DNA from 3 places in the Pseudomonas sp. 25 R 14 genome. Region 2 is predicted to be linked to each of the others. Evidence: predicted binding sites of a transcription regulator. Region 2 holds the regulator's gene; each other region holds the start of a gene.
What was found. Region 2 encodes FliA, which starts transcription of late flagellar genes. Its sites were predicted from a motif close to CTAAAGTTTNNNNNNNNNNNGCCGNTAA; they were not measured.
Positions count from the first base shown of each region.

Region 1: the regulator FliA is predicted to act here: its motif matches at 1,353-1,380, upstream of BFQ03_RS27315 (methyl-accepting chemotaxis protein).
Region 3: the regulator FliA is predicted to act here: its motif matches at 1,923-1,950, upstream of BFQ03_RS09105 (methyl-accepting chemotaxis protein).

Region 1 is NZ_CVTS01000068.1:196,938-200,214, reverse strand. Features, by position in the region: gene BFQ03_RS27315 (methyl-accepting chemotaxis protein) at 1-1,312, opposite strand, end outside; gene BFQ03_RS27310 (Na+/H+ antiporter family protein) at 1,657-2,976, shown strand; gene BFQ03_RS27305 (methyl-accepting chemotaxis protein) at 3,140-3,277, shown strand, end outside.
Region 2 is NZ_CVTS01000014.1:1,605-4,881, forward strand. Features, by position in the region: gene BFQ03_RS02415 (protein phosphatase CheZ) at 1-318, opposite strand, end outside; gene BFQ03_RS02420 (chemotaxis response regulator CheY) at 337-711, opposite strand; gene fliA (RNA polymerase sigma factor FliA) at 880-1,620, opposite strand; gene fleN (flagellar synthesis regulator FleN) at 1,617-2,450, opposite strand; gene flhF (flagellar biosynthesis GTPase FlhF) at 2,551-3,277, opposite strand, start outside.
Region 3 is NZ_CVTS01000033.1:189,876-193,152, reverse strand. Features, by position in the region: gene BFQ03_RS09105 (methyl-accepting chemotaxis protein) at 241-1,866, opposite strand; gene BFQ03_RS09100 (hypothetical protein) at 2,142-2,372, shown strand; gene BFQ03_RS09095 (cell division protein ZapA) at 2,369-2,662, shown strand; gene BFQ03_RS09090 (acyl-CoA dehydrogenase) at 2,663-3,277, opposite strand, start outside.

The DNA of each region.
Region 1 (3,277 bases), on a different contig from region 2:
CAATGATCGGTTGCAGTTTGTCGAGGAAGCGGTTGAACCAACTCGCCAGTTCACCGAGTTCGTCGCGCTTGTCGTAGGCCAGGCGTCGGGTCAGGTCGCCTTCGCCGCTGGCGATATCTTCCAGCATATGGGCCACACCGAGGATTGGCCGGGTGACGCTGCGGGCCATCAGCCACACCAGCAACAGGCCGACAATTGCGGCCAGCAAACCCAGGCCCAGTTCCAGCAGGGTGCCTTTGGTGTTGTCGGCATCCAGTTCGGCCTTGAGCGCTTGCGCGGGGCCGATCAGGACTTTTTCCGGGACATCCAGCAACACACCCCACGACTTGCCGTCGGGAATCGGCTGAAACGGTGCCAGCACCTTGAGCTGATGATCGGTGCGCAGGCTAAAGGTCTGGGTGCTGTTGGCCATGGCGCTGATCAATTGCGCACCGCTGGTGGTGTCGACGCTGTCCAGGCGCTGGCTGAGCTTGCTTGCATCCGGGCTGTAGCCAGCGAGCAAACCCACCGGGCTGATGATGCTGACACGGGTCTGGCCGTCATAGAGCTTGCGGCTGGCGTTCTGGCTGACGGCCTGCAAGCTGTTGAGGTTGATGTCCACCGACAGCGAGGCGATGACTTTGCCATTGACCGTGAGCGGGAACACGATGCTGGTCAGCAATACGTTTTGCCCGTCGATCACATAGAAGTACGGCTCGATCACACACGGTTTGAGCGTGGTACGCGGGCAGGTGAACCACGTGTTGGCCTTTTCGCCGCTGGGGCCGATGCTGGTGTCGGACATGTCGCTTTCCGGCAGCGCCATCGAAGTCAGTGTGCCGGGTGTCGGCTGTGACCAGTACAGGGCGAAGCGGCCTTTTTCGTTGCTGCCCAGCTCCTGTTGACCGGCGAACAGCTCATCCTTGCCATCCAGGGCATTGGCTTCGAAGACCAGGGACAGGCCCAGCAGGTCCGGGTTGGCTTGCAGGGCGGCCTTGACCTGGCGGGTCAGGTCTTCACGCAGGTCGAAGGCATCGAGGAAGCGTTTCTCGGCCTGTTCGCGCAAAAACAGCACCTGGCGCGAAAAGCCATGGCCGTACTGGTAGGCATCCATAAACTGCTGGCGAATGCCCAGGGCCTGGACTTCACCTTGGGCTTCGATGCGCGATTGGGCCGCGACGTTGAGCATCTCGGTGCTGGAGGCCTGGACGCGTTGCGAGCTCTGGTCCATCCGATACAGCGAAAGGCCCACCAGCAGGGTCACGATGCCCAGCAGACAAAGGCCGGCGAGGAGGGTGATTTTCCATTGAATGGACAGCTGCCTGAGCGACATGGAGATCCTTAACCTTTCGTTACGACAGAGATGATCCGTTGTATCGGCCGCACGGTTTTTTTCTTTATTCATACGCTCAATTGAATTCTGTCTGCGACGTCGCGCTTTGACATGGCGCGCCTGCTGCTGCAAAGTGCGCGCCCTCTAATAAAACTCCTTTTCTGCTGGCGTCCACACTGCCGTTACCCCGGCGGGCGAGGCCCTGGCGTGTGTTTTTGGTAGGCGCGAGCTTGCTCGCGAAGATCGTGAACGATCATGCTGGTTTGCCGGTTGATCGCGGCGTTCTTGGGTTATTCGCGAGCAAGCTCGCTCCTGCATTACGTTTCTGTCTTGAGGTAACCATGATTAACGCAGTAATCGCCGCGGTTGGTACCATGCTGGTGCTCAGCCTGTCCCGCGTGCATGTGGTCATCGCGATCATCGTCGGCGCCCTGGTCGGCGGCTTGACCGGCGGTCTTGGGATCGACGCGACGCTCAGCGCATTCAACAGCGGTCTGGGCGGCGGTGCCACGGTGGCGCTGTCCTACGCATTGCTCGGCGCTTTCGCCGTGGCGATTGCCAAGTCCGGCCTGGCCCATGCCCTGGCGGACAAGGCCCTGCTGCTGGTGGGGCGCCAGGAGGCGAGCGGCGGCAATCACGTCAAATGGCTGCTGATCTGCCTGCTGGGGGCGGTGGCGATTGCCTCGCAGAACATCCTGCCGATCCATATCGCCTTTATCCCACTGCTGGTGCCGCCGCTGCTGTATGTGCTGACCAAGTTGCAGATTGACCGGCGCCTGATCGCCTGCGTCATGACCTTTGGCCTGATCACCCCGTACATGTTCCTGCCGGTAGGGTTTGGCAATATTTTCCTCAACCAGATCCTGCTGGCCAATGTCGCCAAGAGCGGCGTGGATATCAGCCAGGTCAACGTCACCCACGCCATGGGCATCCCGGCGTTGGGCATGGTGTTCGGCCTGTTGGTCGCGGTGTTTATCAGCTACCGCAAAAAGCGCGTCTACGACCTGGAGAAGATCGAACGGGTCGAACAAGTAGCGGTGCAATACAACCCGCTGACTCTGTTGGTGGCCGGGGTGGCCATTGCCTCGGCGTTTATCATCCAGTTGTGGCTGGACTCGATGATCGTCGGTGCCCTGGCCGGTTTCCTGATCTTCTCGGTATCGGGCATCGTGCGCTGGCGCGACACTGATGATCTGTTCACCGAAGGCATGAAGATGATGGCGATGATCGGCTTCATCATGATCGCCGCCTCGGGGTTTGCCGAAGTGCTCAAGGCCACCGGCCAGGTGCAGACCCTGGTGGAATCCTCCGCCGCCTTCATCGGCCACAGCCGTGGCGTGGGTGCGCTGTTGATGTTGCTGGTGGGCTTGCTGGTGACCATGGGCATTGGCTCGTCGTTCTCCACGGTGCCGATCCTCGCAGCGATTTTTGTGCCGTTGTGTGTGCAACTGGGCTTCAGCCCGCTGGCCATTGTGTGCATCGTCGGTACCGCCGGGGCCCTCGGTGACGCCGGTTCGCCAGCTTCGGACTCGACCCTGGGGCCGACCTCGGGTTTGAATATCGACGGCCAGCATCACCACATCTGGGACACCGTGGTCCCGACGTTCCTGCACTACAACCTGCCGTTGCTGGTGTTCGGCTGGTTTGCCGCGATGACTCTCTGACCTCTCCTGTAGGAGCGAGCTTGCTCGCGAAGGACTCAAGGGCACCGCGCCCATCCAGGATGCCGGTGTTATTGCCGAGCTTTTTCGCGAGCAAGCTCGCTCCTACAGTTTTCTCTCACAGGGCCGTTAACCTCTTAACATTGCCCGAGAAGAGAGAAGATCCATGCGTCTGAGTCTGAAGGCCAAAGTCCTGTCCCTCGCCGTCCTGCCGGTGTTGTTGTTTGCCGTGGTCATCAGCCTGACCACGGTGTGGATCCTCAAGGAGCAGGCGCGCACCGAGGTGGCCGAAACCCGCCAGCGC
Region 2 (3,277 bases):
CAGGTCCATGGTGCGATTGGCTGCCGCCTCAGTCAGCCTGACCACATAGGACAGGCGTTCGGTGGCATCAGTGATCTGCGAGATTTCCTCGGCCTGGGGCATGTGCGGGTCGATCTGGAAATTGACGATCGCACTGTGCAACTCACGGGTGAGCTTGCCCACTTCCTGGTACAGGCCGCGGTCGCGGGTCTGGTTGAGCTCATGGATCAACTGCACTGCGTCGCCGAACTGGCCTTTTTCCAGGCTTTCGACGAGTTGGTGAGCATGTTTTTTCAGGGTCGATTCAAAGTCGGCCTGCGATGATTCTTTATGCTCCATAGCTCCCCCGTGGCAGCATCAATGACCGATGCGTTCGAAGATTTTTTCAATCTTCTCTTTCAAGGCCAATGCAGTGAATGGCTTGACCACGTAGCCGTTGACCCCGGCCTGGGCGGCTTCGATGATCTGTTCACGCTTGGCTTCGGCGGTCACCATCAACACCGGAAGATTGCGCAGTTTTTCATCGGCGCGCACATGGCGCAGCAGATCGATACCGGTCATGCCAGGCATGTTCCAGTCGGTTACCAGAAAGTCGATGCTCCCGCTGTTGAGGATCGGAATCGCCGTAATGCCGTCATCCGCCTCGACCGTGTTAGTGAACCCAAGGTCACGCAACAGGTTTTTTATGATCCGCCGCATCGTTGAGAAGTCATCAACGATGAGGATTTTCATGTTCTTGTCCAATTCGACCTCCAAGCAGTCTTAAACGCGTCCAGCACCTGGGCGCGCCATATCATTCAACAGGCATTACACAAAAAGGACTGCTAGGGCACACCACAGGTCGCTCCCGCCCGGCTTGCGCCCTGGCGGTTATCGCTCGCACTGTCCCCACACTGCCTGTCAGCGCGCTCGCCACTCTCCCAAACGCCCCCGCAAGCGGGCCGCGCATTGGCTATGGAGCTGACTGACCCGCGATTCGCTGACCCCCAGGACCTCACCGATTTCCTTGAGGTTCAGCTCTTCGTCGTAGTACAGCGCCAACACCAGTCGCTCACGTTCCGGCAGATTGGCAATCGCCTCTGCCAGGGCGCCCTGGAAGCGTTCATCTTCCAGGTCGCGTGAAGGCTCCTGGTGAGCGCTCGCGCCGTCCTCGTGCAGCCCTTCATGTTCGCCGTCCTGTAGCAGGTCGTCGAAACTGAACAGGCGGCTGCCCAAGGTATCGTTCAAAATCCCGTAGTAATCGTCGAGACTCAATTGGAGTTCGGCCGCAACTTCGTGATCTTTAGCGTCGCGGCCGGTTTTTGCTTCAATTGAGCGAATTGCGTCACTCACCATCCGGGTATTGCGGTGAACCGAACGCGGCGCCCAATCACCTTTACGCACTTCATCGAGCATCGCACCACGGATACGGATACCCGCATACGTCTCGAAACTCGCACCCTTGCTCGCGTCGTACTTGGTCGACACTTCGAGCAGGCCGATCATCCCCGCCTGGATCAGGTCTTCGACCTGGACACTGGCGGGCAGGCGTGCCAGCAGGTGGTAGGCAATGCGCTTGACCAGAGGCGCATAGCGCTCGATCAATTCGCCCTGGCTGTCACGCGCTGATTTTTTGTAAAGGTTGTAGCCGCTGGCTGTCATAGCACCGGTCCTGCACTCGTCTGATGCACCAATCGCTCGACGAAAAACTCCAGATGCCCCCGAGGATTGGCGGGCAGTGGCCAGGTATCGACCTTCTGAGCAATTGCCTTGAACGCCAACGCGCATTTCGAACGAGGGAACGCTTCATAGACTGCACGCTGCTTTTGCACAGCCTTGCGCACACACTCGTCATAGGGAACTGCGCCGACGTATTGTAAGGCGACATCGAGGAAGCGATCCGTGACCTTGGTCAACTTGGCGAACAGGTTGCGCCCTTCCTGTGGGCTCTGGGCCATGTTGGCCAGCACGCGGAAGCGGTTCATGCCGTAGTCGCGGTTGAGCAGCTTGATCAGGGCGTAGGCGTCGGTGATCGAGGTGGGTTCGTCGCAGACCACCAGCAACACTTCCTGCGCGGCGCGCACGAAGCTGACCACGGACTCGCCGATCCCGGCGGCGGTATCGATCACCAGCACGTCGAGGTTGTCGCCGATATCACTGAAGGCCTGGATCAGGCCGGCATGCTGCGCCGGGCTCAGATGCACCATGCTCTGGGTGCCGGAGGCGGCCGGGACGATGCGAATCCCCCCTGGCCCCTGCAACAGCACATCGCGCAGTTCACAGCGGCCCTCAATGACATCGGCCAGGGTATGTTTGGGGGTCAGTCCCAGCAGAACGTCAACGTTCGCCAGTCCCAGGTCGGCATCCAGCAGCATGACACGGCGGCCAAGCTCTGCCAGGGCCAGGGACAAATTCACTGACACGTTAGTTTTCCCGACGCCACCTTTGCCGCCGGTCACCGCGATCACCTGTACGGGATGCATGCTGCCCATGTTCTTTCTTTACCTTGTCTTGCTTAGCCGCAGGCTACATAGGGTGGCCGCGGTAGCAGACCATCGATGTAGGTACATTGCACTGTGTTTCATGTTGCCTTCAGCCGACCCGCTTGGCTGGGTTGTGATAGAGGTCGGCGAACATGTCCGCCATCGCCTCTTCACTGGGTTCGTCCTGCATTTGCACACTGACTGCACGGCTGACCAGTTGATGACGGCGCGGCAGATGCAAATCATCCGGGATCCGCGGCCCGTCGGTCAGGTAGGCGACCGGTAATTCATGGCTGATGGCAAGGCTCAACACTTCGCCCAGGCTTGCGGTTTCATCCAGCTTAGTCAGGATGCAACCGGCCAACCCGCAACGCTTGTAGCTGTGGTACGCAGCAGTCAGAACCTGTTTTTGGCTGGTTGTTGCAAGTACCAGGTAATTTTTCGACTTGATCCCGCGTCCGGCCAGGCTTTCCAGCTGCATACGCAACGCCGGGTCGCTGGCTTGCAGGCCCGCGGTGTCGATCAGCACCACGCGTTTGCGCAGCAGCGGGTCGAGGGCGTTGGCCAGGGACTGGCCCGGGTCGACATGGGTCACCGGCACATTGAGGATCCGGCCCAGGGTCTTGAGCTGCTCCTGGGCACCGATGCGGTAGCTGTCCATGCTCACCAGCGCAATATTGTGCGCGCCGTACTTGAGTACATAACGGGCGGCCAATTTGGCCAGGGTGGTGGTCTTGCCCATGCCGGCAGGGCCGACCATGGCAATCACGCCACCTTCTTCAAGGGGTTCGATTTCCGGGGTCTGGATCATCCGCGCCAAGTGGGCCAGCAGCATG
Region 3 (3,277 bases), on a different contig from region 2:
CGAGAATTAAGTATTCCATGACTGACTTTTTATTTACCATGGCGGGTGTGTTTCGAATGTTTGCGTTTTTGATATTATTTTTATAGTGGGTTTTCTTGGGGGGAAAGTACTTGGCGGGCTATTGAATAGTTCGGCGTGCGATGAGTTGGTTGGAAGGAGGGGTTTATATAAATACAAACTCGTTTGAAATGCTTCGGGCTGAGAATGGAGGTTGATGCCCTCCATTCTTCATTATTTCAATCAGAGCCGAAAACGCCCCACCATCCCATTCAAATCCACCGCCAGGCGCGACAACTCGTTGCTGGCCGCACTGGTCTGGCTGGCACCCGTCGCCGATTGCACCGACAAGTCGCGAATGTTCACCAGGTTGCGGTCCACTTCCCGCGCCACTTGCGCCTGTTCTTCCGCTGCGCTGGCGATCACCAGGTTGCGCTCGTTGATTTCGACGATCGCGCTGTTGATGGTATCCAGGGATATTCCTGCGCCTTTGGCGATATTCAGCGTCGATTCGGCACGCTCGGTGCTGTTGCGCATCGAGTCCACTGCCTGTTCGGTGCCGGCCTGGATGCTGCCGATCATCCGCTCGATTTCGCTGGTGGACTGCTGGGTGCGATGGGCCAGGGCCCGCACTTCATCGGCAACCACGGCAAAGCCGCGGCCGGCTTCCCCTGCGCGGGCTGCTTCAATGGCGGCGTTCAGGGCCAGCAGGTTGGTCTGGTCGGCCAGGCCGCGAATCACGTCCAGCACCTTGCCGATGTCCCGGGACTCTTCGGCCAGGGCGCCAATCAAGGTGGCTGTGCCTTGCACGTCACCACTCATGCGCTCGATGGCGCTGACGGTTTCCTGCACCAGATCACGCCCGTCGCCGGCAGAGGTGGTGGCGTTTTTCGAGGCTTCGGAGGTGCTGACGGCATTGCGCGCGACTTCTTCGACGGCGCTGGTCATTTCGTTGACTGCAGTGGCCGCCTGTTCGATCTCGTTGTTCTGCTGGGTCAGGCCGCGAGCGCTTTCGTCGGTGACGGCGTTCAGTTCTTCCGCTGCCGAGGCGAGCTGGGTGGCCGAGCCGGAAATACGCTGCAGGGTGTCGCGCAATTTTTCCTGCATTTTATTCATTGCCCGCAACAGGCGGCCGGCTTCGTCGTCGCCATCGACCTTGATCGGCCGGGTCAGGTTGCCTTCGGCAATGTTCTCGGCGGCGTCCAGGGCCTGGGCGATGGGCAGGGTGATGCTGCGTGTCAGCAGCCAGGCGAACAGCACTGTCAGCGCCGTGGCCAGCACCAACAAGGCAACCACCAGGTCAAAGGCTGAATCATATTGATCGGCGGCTTTCTGGTTGCTGTCGTTGGCCATCGAATTGTTGATGTCCAGCAGGCGCGTCAGGACCGTGTTGACCGCCTCGGAGTTGCTCAACAGTTCGGTGTTGAGCAAGGTACGCAGCTCTTCGGTCTGGTTGTTGCGCGACAGGCTCTTCATCCGCTCTTCAATCTGGCGGTACTGGCCCAACAGGCGCACGTAATCGTCGTAGGCTGAACGCTCCTCACGGCTGTCGATCAGCTTTTCGTAGACAGTCTGGGCTTCGCGGATCTGCTGGTTGCGCAGTTCGAAGGCTTCCAGGGTCTTTTGTTGCACCTCCGGTTCGCGGTTGGTCAGCAAGCGGTAGGACAGCACGCGCAGGCGCAGGGTCAGTTGGGTGAAGTCATCGAGGGCGCGAATGCTTGGCACACTGCGCAGGGTGATGTCTTCGGTGGCGCCACGGATCTTGCTCATCTGGTTCAGGGCAAAAATACCGAGAAACAACATCAGCGCACCAATGCACGCGAAGCCGAGAAACGCGCGCGGCGCGATATTCATATTACGAAGAGACATGCAATGGTCCTGGGAGAGGCGCGATCCGTGCGGCGTTGAGGCGGGGTATGCATGACCTATCGGACGTACGACTAAAGTCTTGAGGGGCTGCGCGCTTTTGTCGCACCCTCGGTGGATCGGAATGGATTCAGGAACCAGATGGCGTAAATGCAGTCACTAAGGCTCGCAAGCGTGGCCTGCCCCGTGCAATCAAGGCTGCGCGCCAGGATATCCCTGGCTTCCACGGTGAATTTTCTTTATCGTCACCGCCCTTTGAAAAAGCCCGAGAATTCAAAATGTTAGAAACATCCCTCAGCCAACTGGAACAACTGGTCAGTGACCTGGTACAGCAGAATCAGGAACTGCTGGGCACCAATGAATCCCTCAAGGCGGAACTGGCCCGTGCCAAGGACGAAAACGACAGCTTGCAGCTGAACCTGATGGAGCAGGAAGAAAAGCAGGGCGCCACCGCAGCCCGTATCCAGGCGTTGGTTGAGCGTGTGAGCGCAGGTCCTGTCAGCGCATGAATGAAGGGATAAAGGTCGTTTCGATTCTCGGTGAGGATTACTCGATCAAGGCCCCGGACGGGGAAGACAACACCCTGCTCAAGGCTGTGACCCTGCTCAAGGCATCCTTGGCCACCACCAAGCAGAAGTACCCGACCTTGATCGGCGACAAACTGCTGGTGCTGGCGGCGCTGAACCTATGTGCCGAGCAGATCGAGATGCAGCAGCGTCACCAGCAGGAACTCGACCGTTACCAAGAGCAAGTCAGCGCCACGGTCGAGGTGATTTCCAAGGCCATCGGCCAGCCCTGATCAGAACCATTCGTCCTGCATGGCCAGGCACGTATCGTCCCGTGCCTGCAGGATCGCCAGTTCATGATGGCACCCCGGTATTTCCCAGGTCAGGAAGTACCGGGCGGCTTGCAGCTTGCCTTTATAGAAGGCCACATCCGCCGCATTGCCTTTGGCCAGCCCTTCTTCGGCGCGGATCGCCTGTTCCAGCCAGCGCCAGCCAATCACCGTATGCCCAAACACTTTCAGGTACAGCGCCGAGTTCGCCAGGCTGCTGTTGACCTTGCCCTGGGCGAGATCCGCCAACAACCCGAGGGTCACGCTTTGCAGGCGTGCCACCAGTTGCTCCAACGGCTCGCGCAATGCTGTGAGTGACTCATATTGCTGGGCCCGGGCTCCGGTCTCGGCGATCAGGCGGATCAACTGCTTCAAGCCCGCACCGCCGTTTTGTGCGAGCTTGCGCCCCAGCAGGTCCAGGGACTGGATGCCGTGGGTGCCTTCGTGGATCGGGTTCAGGCGGTTGTCGCGGTAGTACTGCTCCACCGGGTATTCACGGGTGTAACCGTGGCCGCCGAGAATCTGGATCGCCAGCTCGTTGGCCTTCAGGCAGAACTCCGAGGGCCAGGACTTGACGAT